3 regions of the Brachybacterium sp. AOP3-A1-3 genome follow, and region 1 is predicted to be linked to each of the others. Evidence: riboswitches for the same ligand, from Rfam matches in the RefSeq annotation. Region 1 holds a riboswitch; each other region holds the start of a gene.
The links. A riboswitch is a leader RNA that binds a small molecule or an ion and turns the genes downstream of it on or off. The one in region 1 is predicted to bind thiamine pyrophosphate.

Region 1 (3,267 bases):
GTGGTCTTGCCCGCCCCGCTGGGGCCGGTGAGCGCAGTGATCCGCCCGGCGTGCACAGCGAGATCGACCGGCGCGCAGAGCCCGCGCGTCGGCACCGTCACCCCGTGCAGTGACGCCACCGGAGCACCGTCTGGAGCCTCTGCCGGGGCCCCGTGCTGCGGTGCAGCCGACGTCGCGACGTCCTCCAGCGCCTCCGTCTCGACCAGCACCCCCGCCTCGACGAGCACCTCCCGCCGCTCCCGCAGCACCTCCTCCGGGTCCCCGTCGGCGAGGATCCGGGCCTGGTCGCCGAGCACCACCAGCCGGTCGACGTGGGGCAGCCAGGGCTCGATGCGGTGCTCGGCGAGCACGAGGGTGCGGCCCTCGGCGGCCTCGAGGATCGCCGTGCGCACCTCCTGTGCGGTCGCGGGGTCGAGCATGCTCGTCGGCTCGTCGAGCAGCAGCAGATCGGGACCCAGCGCGAGCGACCCGGCCAGGGCGATGCGCTGCTGCTGTCCGCCGCTGACATCCAGCGGGGCGCGGGAGGGATCCAGATCGCCCCGGGCCGACGCGAGGGCGTCCTCGGCGCGGCGGTGGATCTCCGGGCGGTCCAGGGCGGCGTTCTCCGGTCCGAAGGCGGCATCCCTCGTGATGGTCGCGGCCACGAGCGCATGGGTGGGGTTCTGCAGCAGCAGTCCGCGCTCGCCGGGCCGTCGCGGGGGCGGGACCAGCCCGCTGCCCTCGCCGGTCTCCTCGTCCAGCAGACCCGCGAGGGCGCGCAGCACCGTCGACTTGCCGCTCCCGCTCGCCCCGGCCAGCAGCACGCGCTGGCCGGCAGGGATCACGAGATCCAGCCCAGCGATCGTCGGCTCCCGCCGGGTGAGCGGGCGCCAGGTGAGGCCGTCCAGCGATACCGGAGCGATCGGGGTGATCGGGGAGATCGGCGAGCTCTCCGTCTCAGGCCTCGGCGATGCGGGCATGCTCACGACCGGAGGGCAGGGAGTCCACCGCGCCGGTCGCCGCCAGGGCGCGGGATGCCGCCCAGCCCAGCACACCGCACAGCAGCGCCCCGGAGACCAGGAACGCCCCCAGCATGGCCAGGGAGAACGGCCAGCTCATCTCGGGGTAGTAGATGACCTTCTCCCAGCCCCATTCCAGGACGGCGGCGAGCAGCCCGCCGAGGATCGCGACCGGGAGCGTGAAGCGCCGATAGCGGGTGAGCAGGAACGCGAGCTCGACGCCGCCGCCCTGCATCAGCCCGGAGATCGCGGTGCCCCAGCCCCACGGGCTGCCCAGCAGCATCGAGAGCACCGCGGCCAGCAGCCCGGCGAACAGAGCGGCGCCCGGCTTGCGCACGAGCAGCGCGGCGAGGATGCCCGGCAGGAACCAGATCCCGGCGAGCAGCCCCTCGGCCGGCTTGAAGGCGGCGGTGAACGGACCGATCAGCGTGTACAGCTGCCCGTATCCCAGATAGGCGACCCCGAAGGCCGCCCCGATCAGCACGGTGACCATCAGGTCGAGGGTGCGGAAACGCGTCATCACTTCTCCTTCCATCTGCACGGAAGGGGCGCACAGGACCGGTGGCCCCGCGCGGATGTCCCGACTCCCTACGCCGGTGCGAGCCGGATCAGGTTCGAGGGTCTGCGCAGGTTCGCGCACTCTCAGCACCGTGGCGGTGCTCCCCTGTCAGTGGATGACCCCGACAGTCTAGCCGTCTCGGCGGCGGGCGCGGTTCGCGTCACCGACGGGCGCGGTTCGCGTCACCGTCGGGCGCGGATCGCCTGGTCGATCGCGGCGGCGGTCGCCTCGGTGTCCTCGGGGGAGATCACATAGTTCGTCCCCGAGCGCCCGACGATCTCGACCATCTTCCCTGCGCGGGTCACCAGCAGCCGGTACGGCTGCTGCGCCTGGCCGGTCGTGTAGATCTTCCGGCTGCCGACGGGGGTGAGCTCCGCGGCCGTGGACGCGGAGGCCCGGCCCCGACGCCAGCCGTACCCGCCGAGCGTCACCCCGACCGTGGAGGCCCCCAGCGTGCGGTACTGCACGGTGCGGAAGTCCGCCAGCGGCCAGGGCTTGCGCGGCAGGAAGCCGCCGAGGCTCACCGTGAGGCCGCGCTCGTCGACCACGAACCGCGCATGCTGACCCATCCAGGTCCACAGCGTGAGCAGGACGAACAGGAACGCGATCAGCAGGCCGGCGGCCACGCTGCTGCGCGAGGACATCAGCAGCGTGGCGATCACGCCGGCCAGCACCGTCAGGCCGATGCGGGTCCAGCCGATCCGGGAGGGCCGGGTGGTGCCGACGTAGAACGGGGCGTCGGGCCTCACAGCACGCCCGTCGAGAGGTCGATGATCACCAGATCGTCACCCGGTCCTCGGGGGCGCGGTACATCCCGTCGCCCTCGCGCACGTCGAAGGCCTCATGGAACTCGGCGAGGTGGCCCACCACCGTGTTGCAGCGGAACTCCATCGGGGCGTGCGGGTCCACGGCGAGGCGACGGATGCCCTCCTGCGGGCGGTTCATGCCGCGCCACACGGTGGCCCAGGACAGGAACACCCGCTGCAGGCCGGTGAAGCCGTCGAGCTCCGGGGCGTCGGCGCCGGTGGTCGCGAGGTACGCCTTCACGGCGATGGACAGCCCGCCCAGATCGCCGATGTTCTCGCCGATGGTGAGCGCACCGTTGACACGATGGGAGTCGTCGAGCTCGCGCGGGGAGAGCTCGGAGTACTGCGCGATGAGGGTCGCGGCGCGCTCGTCGAACGCCTCGCGGTCCTCCGGGGTCCACCAGGAGGCGAGGTTGCCGTCGCCGTCGTACTTCGAGCCCTGGTCGTCGAAGCCGTGTCCCACCTCGTGGCCGATCACGGCGCCGATGCCGCCGAAGTTCACGGCGTCCTCGGCCTCGGCGTCGAAGAAGGGCGGCTGCAGGATCGCGGCGGGGAACACGATCTCGTTGCGGCCGGGGTTGTAGTACGCGTTGACCGTCTGCGGGGTCATGTGCCACTCGGTCTCGTCGATCGGGCCGCCCACCTTGGCGTACTCGAACTCGGCGTCGAAGCGGCGCGAGGCGCGCACCGTCGCGACCAGATCGCCGGGGACGATCTCGAAGCCGTCGTAGTCGCGCCAGGAGTCGGGGTAGCCGATCTTCGGGGTGAACTTCTCGAGCTTCGTGAGCGCCTTCTCGCGGGTCGCCGGGGTCATCCACTCCAGCTGCTGGATCGAGCTGCGGTAGGCGTCCATGAGGGCGTCGACCAGCACGCTCATGCGCTCCTTGTGGGCGGGCGGGAAGTG
Region 2 (3,267 bases), on a different contig from region 1:
CGGTCCCCGCGGGCTGCAGGATCAGTGAGGCACTCGACTCGGTGACTCTGATCCCGGAGTCCTCGAGGACCTGCCCGACCGGCTCCGGCTCCGCCTCCATGATCTCGAACCGGCTCCACACCAGGAGCGCTGCGACGGCGAGCACCACGAGTGCGAGCAGCACGACGAGCAGGCGGAGCGCCCAGCGGCGGGCCGGACGGGCGGTGGTCATGGACCCACGGTAGGGCACCCGCGTCTCGACCACGTTCTCGATCTCGTCCTCGCCGGGCCGGCCCGCCGGATGCCGTCAGCCATCGCTCCCGGAACCCGCGGGCAACGACGGGTCCGGCAGGTACACGGTGCCGCCCGCCTCGCGGAACTCGCGAGCCTTCGCCTCCATACCGGCCCGGGCGATCTCCGCCTGCTCCGCGGCGTCGCCGTAGGTGTCGCGGATGTCCTGGGACAGCCGCATCGAACAGAACTTCGGGCCGCACATCGAGCAGAAGTGCGCGGTCTTCGCGGGTTCCGCCGGCAGGGTCTCGTCGTGGTACTCCTGCGCGAGCTGCGGATCCAGGGACAGCCCGAACTGGTCGCGCCACCGGAACTCGAAACGCGCCTTCGACAGGGCGTCGTCCCGGGCGATCGCCCCGGGATGCCCCTTGGCGACGTCGGCCGCATGGGCCGCGATCTTGTAGGTGATCACCCCGGTCTTCACGTCATCGCGATCCGGCAGCCCCAGATGCTCCTTGGGAGTGACGTAGCAGAGCATGGCGGTGCCATAGCGGGCGATCTCCGTGGCGCCGATCGCCGAGGTGATGTGGTCGTACGCCGGGGCGATGTCGGTGACCAGCGGACCCAGCGTGTAGAACGGCGCGCCGTGGCACAGCTCCTGCTGCCGCTCCACGTTCTCGCGCACCAGGTGCAGCGGGATGTGTCCGGGCCCCTCGACCATCACCTGCACATCGTGCTCCCAGGCCCGCTCGGTGAGCTCGGCGAGGGTGTCGAGCTCTGCGAACTGGGCGGCATCGTTCGCGTCGGCGAGGGAGCCCGGCCGCAGCCCGTCGCCCAGCGAGAAGGACACGTCGTAGCGGGCGAAGATCTCGCACAGCTCGTCGAAGTGCTCGTACAGGAAGTTCTCGCGGTGATGGGCCAGGCACCAGCCGGCCAGGATGGACCCGCCACGCGAGACGATCCCGGTGACCCTGTTCGCGGTCAGCGGCACGTACCGCAGCAGCACCCCGGCGTGGATGGTCATGTAGTCCACGCCCTGCTCGCACTGCTCGATCACGGTGTCGCGGAAGATCTCCCAGGTCAGCGCATTCGCCTCCCCGTCGACCTTCTCGAGCGCCTGGTAGATCGGCACCGTCCCGATGGGCACCGGAGAATTGCGCAGCAGCCACTCGCGGGTGGTGTGGATGTCGTCCCCGGTGGACAGGTCCATGACCGTGTCCGCGCCCCAGCGGGTGGCCCATTCGAGCTTGGAGACCTCCTCGGCGATCGACGAGGTCACCGCCGAGTTGCCGATGTTCGCGTTGATCTTCACCAGGAAGGCCTTCCCGATGATCATCGGCTCCGCCTCCGGATGGTTCACGTTCGCCGGGAGGATCGCGCGGCCTGCGGCGAGCTCGCTGCGCACCAGCTCGACGTCGCAGTTCTCCCGCAGGGCGACGTAGCGCATCTCCGGGGTGATCTCGCCGCGCCGGGCATAGTGCATCTGCGTGACCCGGGTGCCGACGGGGGAGCGCAGCGGGGCGCGACGGGCACCGCGCCATTCGGCGCTAGCCTCGCCCCGACGCACGGCGCCGCGGCCGTCATCGGCGAGGGCGCGGTCTCGGCCCGCGTATGCCTGGACGTCACCGCGCTCGGCGATCCAGGTCTCCCGCATCGGCGGCAGCCCCACCTCCGGTACGCAGCCGGGACCGGCAGTGCGGTACACCGCCAGAGGAGGGTTCGCCGTGCCGTCGGGGGCATCGTCCTGGAGGACCCGGGTGATGGGCACACGGATGCCATGGGCAGGATCCTCGAGCACGTCGAGGCGGTGGGTGGGGTAGTTCTCGGGTCGTGCGAACTTCTCAGGGCGTGCGGACATAGCGCTGCGCTCTCCTTCTTCCTTCGCCGGCATTATCCGGGGCAGGTTCATTCGGTACTCGGACAGCGACAGTCCGATCTCAGCCCGTTGCATCGGGCACCCGAGGGATCGGCGACGATAGTAGCACCCGTCTCGACCGTGAGGATGCTCGAGCGGCTCGCCGCTGCCTCCCCTCGCGGTCGCCGGCCGCGAGGGGAGGCAGTGGATCTGGTGTGGCGCGTGCGAACGGTCCGGACTGCGATCCCGGAGTGGGGGAGGTGGGCCTGGTCGGCGACGAGGTGCCCTGCCCGTCGGCCTGGAGCGTCAGGACGGTCGAGCGTCCGCGCAGGCAGTGTTGGCTACGCTGGGAGTCGCGGCGCTGCCACCCCGGCGCGACCCTCCGTGGAAGGCGGCCCCATGACCCTCACCGACCTGCTGGACGCCCTCGATTCCGGCCAGGCCATCCCGGCGAACTCCCCGTTGCACGCGGTCATGCACGCCACCAGCCAGGAGGCGCTGAAGGTCACCGGAGAGCTCAACGGCGGCTATCACGAACCCTCCCGGGTGCGAGAGCTGCTCGCCGAGCTCACCGGCCGTGAGATCGACGAGAGCGTCACCCTGTTCCCGCCCTTCACCTCCGACTTCGGCAAGAACATCCACCTGGGCAAGCGCGTGTTCCTCAACGCCGGCTGCCGCTTCCAGGACCAGGGCGGGCTGCACATCGGCGACGACTGCCTCATCGGGCACAACACCGTGATCGCCACCCTGAACCACGATCTCGCCCCGAGCCGCCGCGGCGACCTCCACCCGGCCCCCGTGACGATCGGGAACAACGTGTGGATCGGCGCGAACGTGACGATCCTGCCCGGCGTCACCATCGGGGACGACGCCGTCATCGCCGCCGCCTCCGTCGTCACCAAGGACGTGCCGGCGAAAGCGCTCGTCGTCGGTTCGCCGGCCCGGGTGATCAGGACCGTCGAGGACTGAGAGCTACGCGCCGAAGGCCGTCGCCTCGCAGCGACGGGATGGCACCCATCAATTGGCGGGTGCCCCGCTACCTTGGGGCTTATGGCTCTTGAATTCCAGCGTTCGACGATCGCGGCTGTGCGCGCCGCGCTGCCCGAGCACCAGGTGATCGAGAAGCCACCCACACCGGCGTGGCTGAACCGGCCCGGATCGACCGACTGCGGAGACGCGTGGCCCCTGGTGAGAACGATCTA
Region 3 (3,267 bases), on a different contig from region 1:
GCTCGGGGGCGGGCCGGACGGGATGAATCTGCAGGGCGGGGCGGGAATGGCTCCCGGGCTCACCGACGGATCGGTGCCGACGCCCCCATCGTACCGAGCCGTGGCCCTTCGGCGGGGCAGTGCCCACACGAACCGGATCCGCCGGGGGTTCGAACCGGTTCCGCAGGAAACTCGAACCGGTTCCGCAGGGAGACCGAGCCGGATCTGCAGGGCATTGGCGTGGTGGTCCCGTGGTCGTACGGTGGGGGCACCCGATTCCGCAGACCCCGGAGGCAGCCATGAAGATCCGTCACCTCGTCCATTCCTGCCTGCTCGTCGAGATGGCCGGGCGGAGGGTTCTCGTGGACCCCGGCATCTTCAGCGGCGAGGCCATGCGAACGCTGGGCACCGAGGTGCTCGCGGGCGTCGACGCCGTCGCCGTCACGCATCAGCATCCTGATCATCTCGACCGCGGCCTGCTGGACCACGTCCTGGCTGCGAGCGCGCAGGCGGTCGTGATCGCCGAGCCGGAGACGGCCGCGCAGCTCGCCGAGAGCAGCGAGGACGGCGCCGCGGTCTCGACCGAGCGCCTGCTGCCGCTCAGCGCGGGCGAGGCTCATGAGTTCCCAGCACTGGACGGTCGCGAGGCGCTGCGGATCGTCGCGGCAGGCGGTCAGCACGCCATCATCCATCCCGACATCCCGCGCGTGGGCAACGTGGGCCTCGTGCTCTCCGCCGGGGGCGGGCCGCAGCTCGGGATCACGGGGGATTCGTTGGAGCCCCTGCAGGAGTTCCACGGCATCGACGCCCTGGCCTTCGCCGTGGTGGCGCCGTGGTCCAAGATGTCCGAGACCATCGACTTCCTGCGCGCGGTGCGCCCGCGTCTGGCTCTGCCGGTCCACGATGCGGTGGCCAGCGAGGGCGGCCGGTCGATCTACCTGCGCCAGTCCGGTGCGCTCTCGCCCGAGGGCACCGAGGTGCGCGACTGGCCGGAGGACGGCGTCGTCGAGCTCTGAGCTCTGAGCTCTGAACGGAAGGTGCCGGTCCCGCCGTCCTGGCACCTGGTGGTCAGGGCCGAGGGCGTGTGAAGACGGGCGCTGCCGAGGCGCGCGCTTCGGCGACGGCTGCCCGCATCTGACCGCGCCAGACCGGTCCGTGACCGGGGACGAGGGTGTCGGCGTCGATCTGCGCGATGCTGCCCAGGGTGTCGTAGAGCCCGACCGGATCGTGGGCGGTCAGCGCCGGCAGCAGCTGCGGCCCGACGCGCGAGGTGACGGGATGCCCGGTGATCAGCGCGTCGCCGGTGAGCACGACGCCTGCCCTCGGCAGGTGGTAGATGGTGTGGCCCGAGGTGTGCCCGGGGCAGGCCAGGGCGACCGGGGCCCCCGGGAGATCCAGCGCCGTACCGGTCCTCACGGCCTGCGTCTGCGGCAGCCGGATCGAGGACAGCGCACCGGCGCGCAGGAGGGTGAGCGTCCAGAGCGCCGTGCGCGGCCGCCAGCACTGCGGCAGGACGTCCGCGGCCGTGGCCTGCTCATGGGCCTCGCCGCGGAGCATGGGCAGTTCGTGCTCATGGGCGTGGAGCGGGAATCGATGGATCTCCTGCAGCTGCGGGAGAGCGCCCACATGGTCGACATGGGCGTGAGTGATCAAGGCACCCCGGATGTCCTCCACCCTGTTCCCGATGTGCTCGACGGCGGCGATCACGGCGCCCAGATCCTTCGGATAGCCCGCATCGATCAGGGTGAGGTCACGGCCCTCTCGCACCAGCGTCCAGTTCGAGGCGATCCCCGAGACCATGAAGACGTCGTCGGCAATGGCGTGGATCTGCATCTTTCCCACGATCCTTGTGCTCCCCTCCTGGAGTTCCGGCCCCGAAAGTATCAGCCGCGCGCGACCGCTCCAGGGCCCGGGCGACGGGTTCTGTGAACGTGGCCGTCGGTGAGCCCGCGGTCCCGTCTACAGTGGCCCCGTGCACGGGAGTCCGGTAGGCCGGGCTGAGAGGGAGTTCTCCAACTCCGACCGTAGAACCTGACCCGGATCATGCCGGCGCAGGAAGCTCCGCCGGGCGAGATCCGCCGCGTGCCCGTGCCCTTCGTGAAAGGCACGGACCATGACCTCAGCGTCTGCCGCATCCGTCGGCGCCCCGCCCGCAGTCCCGGAGAATCCCGCCGACCCCACTGATCCCGCCGATCCCGTCGACCCCATTGATCTCGCTGATTCCCCCGATCCCACGGCGACGCCGCTCGGGTTCGGCGTGGGCGCCCGGGTGACCGTCGCCGTGATGGCGGACGACTACGCGCCGCTCCTGCTCGACGTCCTCTCACGCCTCGACGGGACCGGCCTCGTGCGCGAGACCGGCGACGTCTCCACCTACATCGGCGGCCATGAGGTGCACCTGCAGCGCTATCTCATCGATCTCGCCGAGGATCTCGCCCGCACCGAGCACCACGCCACGATCTCCGTGCTCCTGTCCCGGGGATGCCCGGGGGAGGTGGCCTGCGAGCTGCCCGGCGGGGCCGGACCCCGTGCAACGGACGTGCCGGAGCCCCGCCGCACAGGCCGCTACGCCGCGGCGGAATGGGCTCTGTACCCGCTGGCCGATCAGGTGCTCGCCGATGGCACGCTCCCGGACCACATGCGGGACATCTACGCGGCGATCGATCACGCCCGCGAGCTGGGGACCTTCCGGGGCTCCGAGCACTTCGTGACCCGTCTCGAGGGCGACGTCGGCGACGTCCTGGCCACGGCGATCGCCGGATGGCTGCTGGTGGGACGCGGCGTCCAGCACGTGACGAGCCACCTCTCGATCTCGCTGAACAGCCCCTCGCACGCGACGCGCACCCTGGACGCGACGCGCACCCTGGACGAGGTGACGCGATGACCGCGATGCAGGAAGCCCCGTCCCGGAGGCGCGCCCGCTTCACTCTGCGGGAGATCGTGCTGGTCGTCGTGCTCGGCGTCGTGTTCGGCTTCCTGTACTGGATCTTCGTCCAGGCATGGAACGGCCTTGCGATCGCCATGGGCCCCGCGGGCGATCTCGCCCAGCACGTCCTGTTCGGATCCTGGCTGCTCGTGGGGCCGATCGCCGTGGCGATCCTCCGGCGACCGGGCAGCGGCATCCTCGCGGAGCTGATCGCCGCGGTCGTCGAGGTGGTGTTCCTCGGCAGCCCGGTCGGCCCGCTGCTGGTGCTCTCGGCGCTGCTGCAGGGCATCGGCAGCGAGCTGCCCTTCGCCCTGACCAAGTACCGCCGTTTCGGCTGGGGCGTGTTCGCCGCGTCGGGCGCC

Region 2: it holds a riboswitch for thiamine pyrophosphate, as region 1 does, so the genes downstream of both, thiC (phosphomethylpyrimidine synthase ThiC) here and ACT3T5_RS11095 (ECF transporter S component) in region 1, are expected to answer to the same signal.
Region 3: it holds a riboswitch for thiamine pyrophosphate, as region 1 does, so the genes downstream of both, ACT3T5_RS07695 (YkoF family thiamine/hydroxymethylpyrimidine-binding protein) here and ACT3T5_RS11095 (ECF transporter S component) in region 1, are expected to answer to the same signal.

Annotation. Positions count from the first base shown of each region.
Region 1 covers NZ_JBQSXM010000007.1:30,501-33,767, reverse strand. Annotated here, with positions in the region: gene ACT3T5_RS11100 (ATP-binding cassette domain-containing protein) at 1-959, opposite strand, end outside; gene ACT3T5_RS11095 (ECF transporter S component) at 937-1,518, opposite strand; TPP riboswitch at 1,567-1,674, opposite strand; gene ACT3T5_RS11090 (hypothetical protein) at 1,740-2,306, opposite strand; gene ACT3T5_RS11085 (M13 family metallopeptidase) at 2,332-3,267, opposite strand, start outside.
Region 2 covers NZ_JBQSXM010000002.1:221,482-224,748, forward strand. Annotated here, with positions in the region: gene ACT3T5_RS03800 (hypothetical protein) at 1-211, opposite strand, end outside; gene thiC (phosphomethylpyrimidine synthase ThiC) at 287-2,068, opposite strand; TPP riboswitch at 2,070-2,180, opposite strand; gene ACT3T5_RS03810 (sugar O-acetyltransferase) at 2,465-3,034, shown strand; gene ACT3T5_RS03815 (hypothetical protein) at 3,116-3,267, shown strand, end outside.
Region 3 covers NZ_JBQSXM010000004.1:108,448-111,714, reverse strand. Annotated here, with positions in the region: gene ACT3T5_RS07705 (MBL fold metallo-hydrolase) at 279-995, shown strand; gene ACT3T5_RS07700 (MBL fold metallo-hydrolase) at 1,048-1,812, opposite strand; TPP riboswitch at 1,946-2,054, shown strand; gene ACT3T5_RS07695 (YkoF family thiamine/hydroxymethylpyrimidine-binding protein) at 2,093-2,863, shown strand; gene ACT3T5_RS07690 (ECF transporter S component) at 2,860-3,267, shown strand, end outside.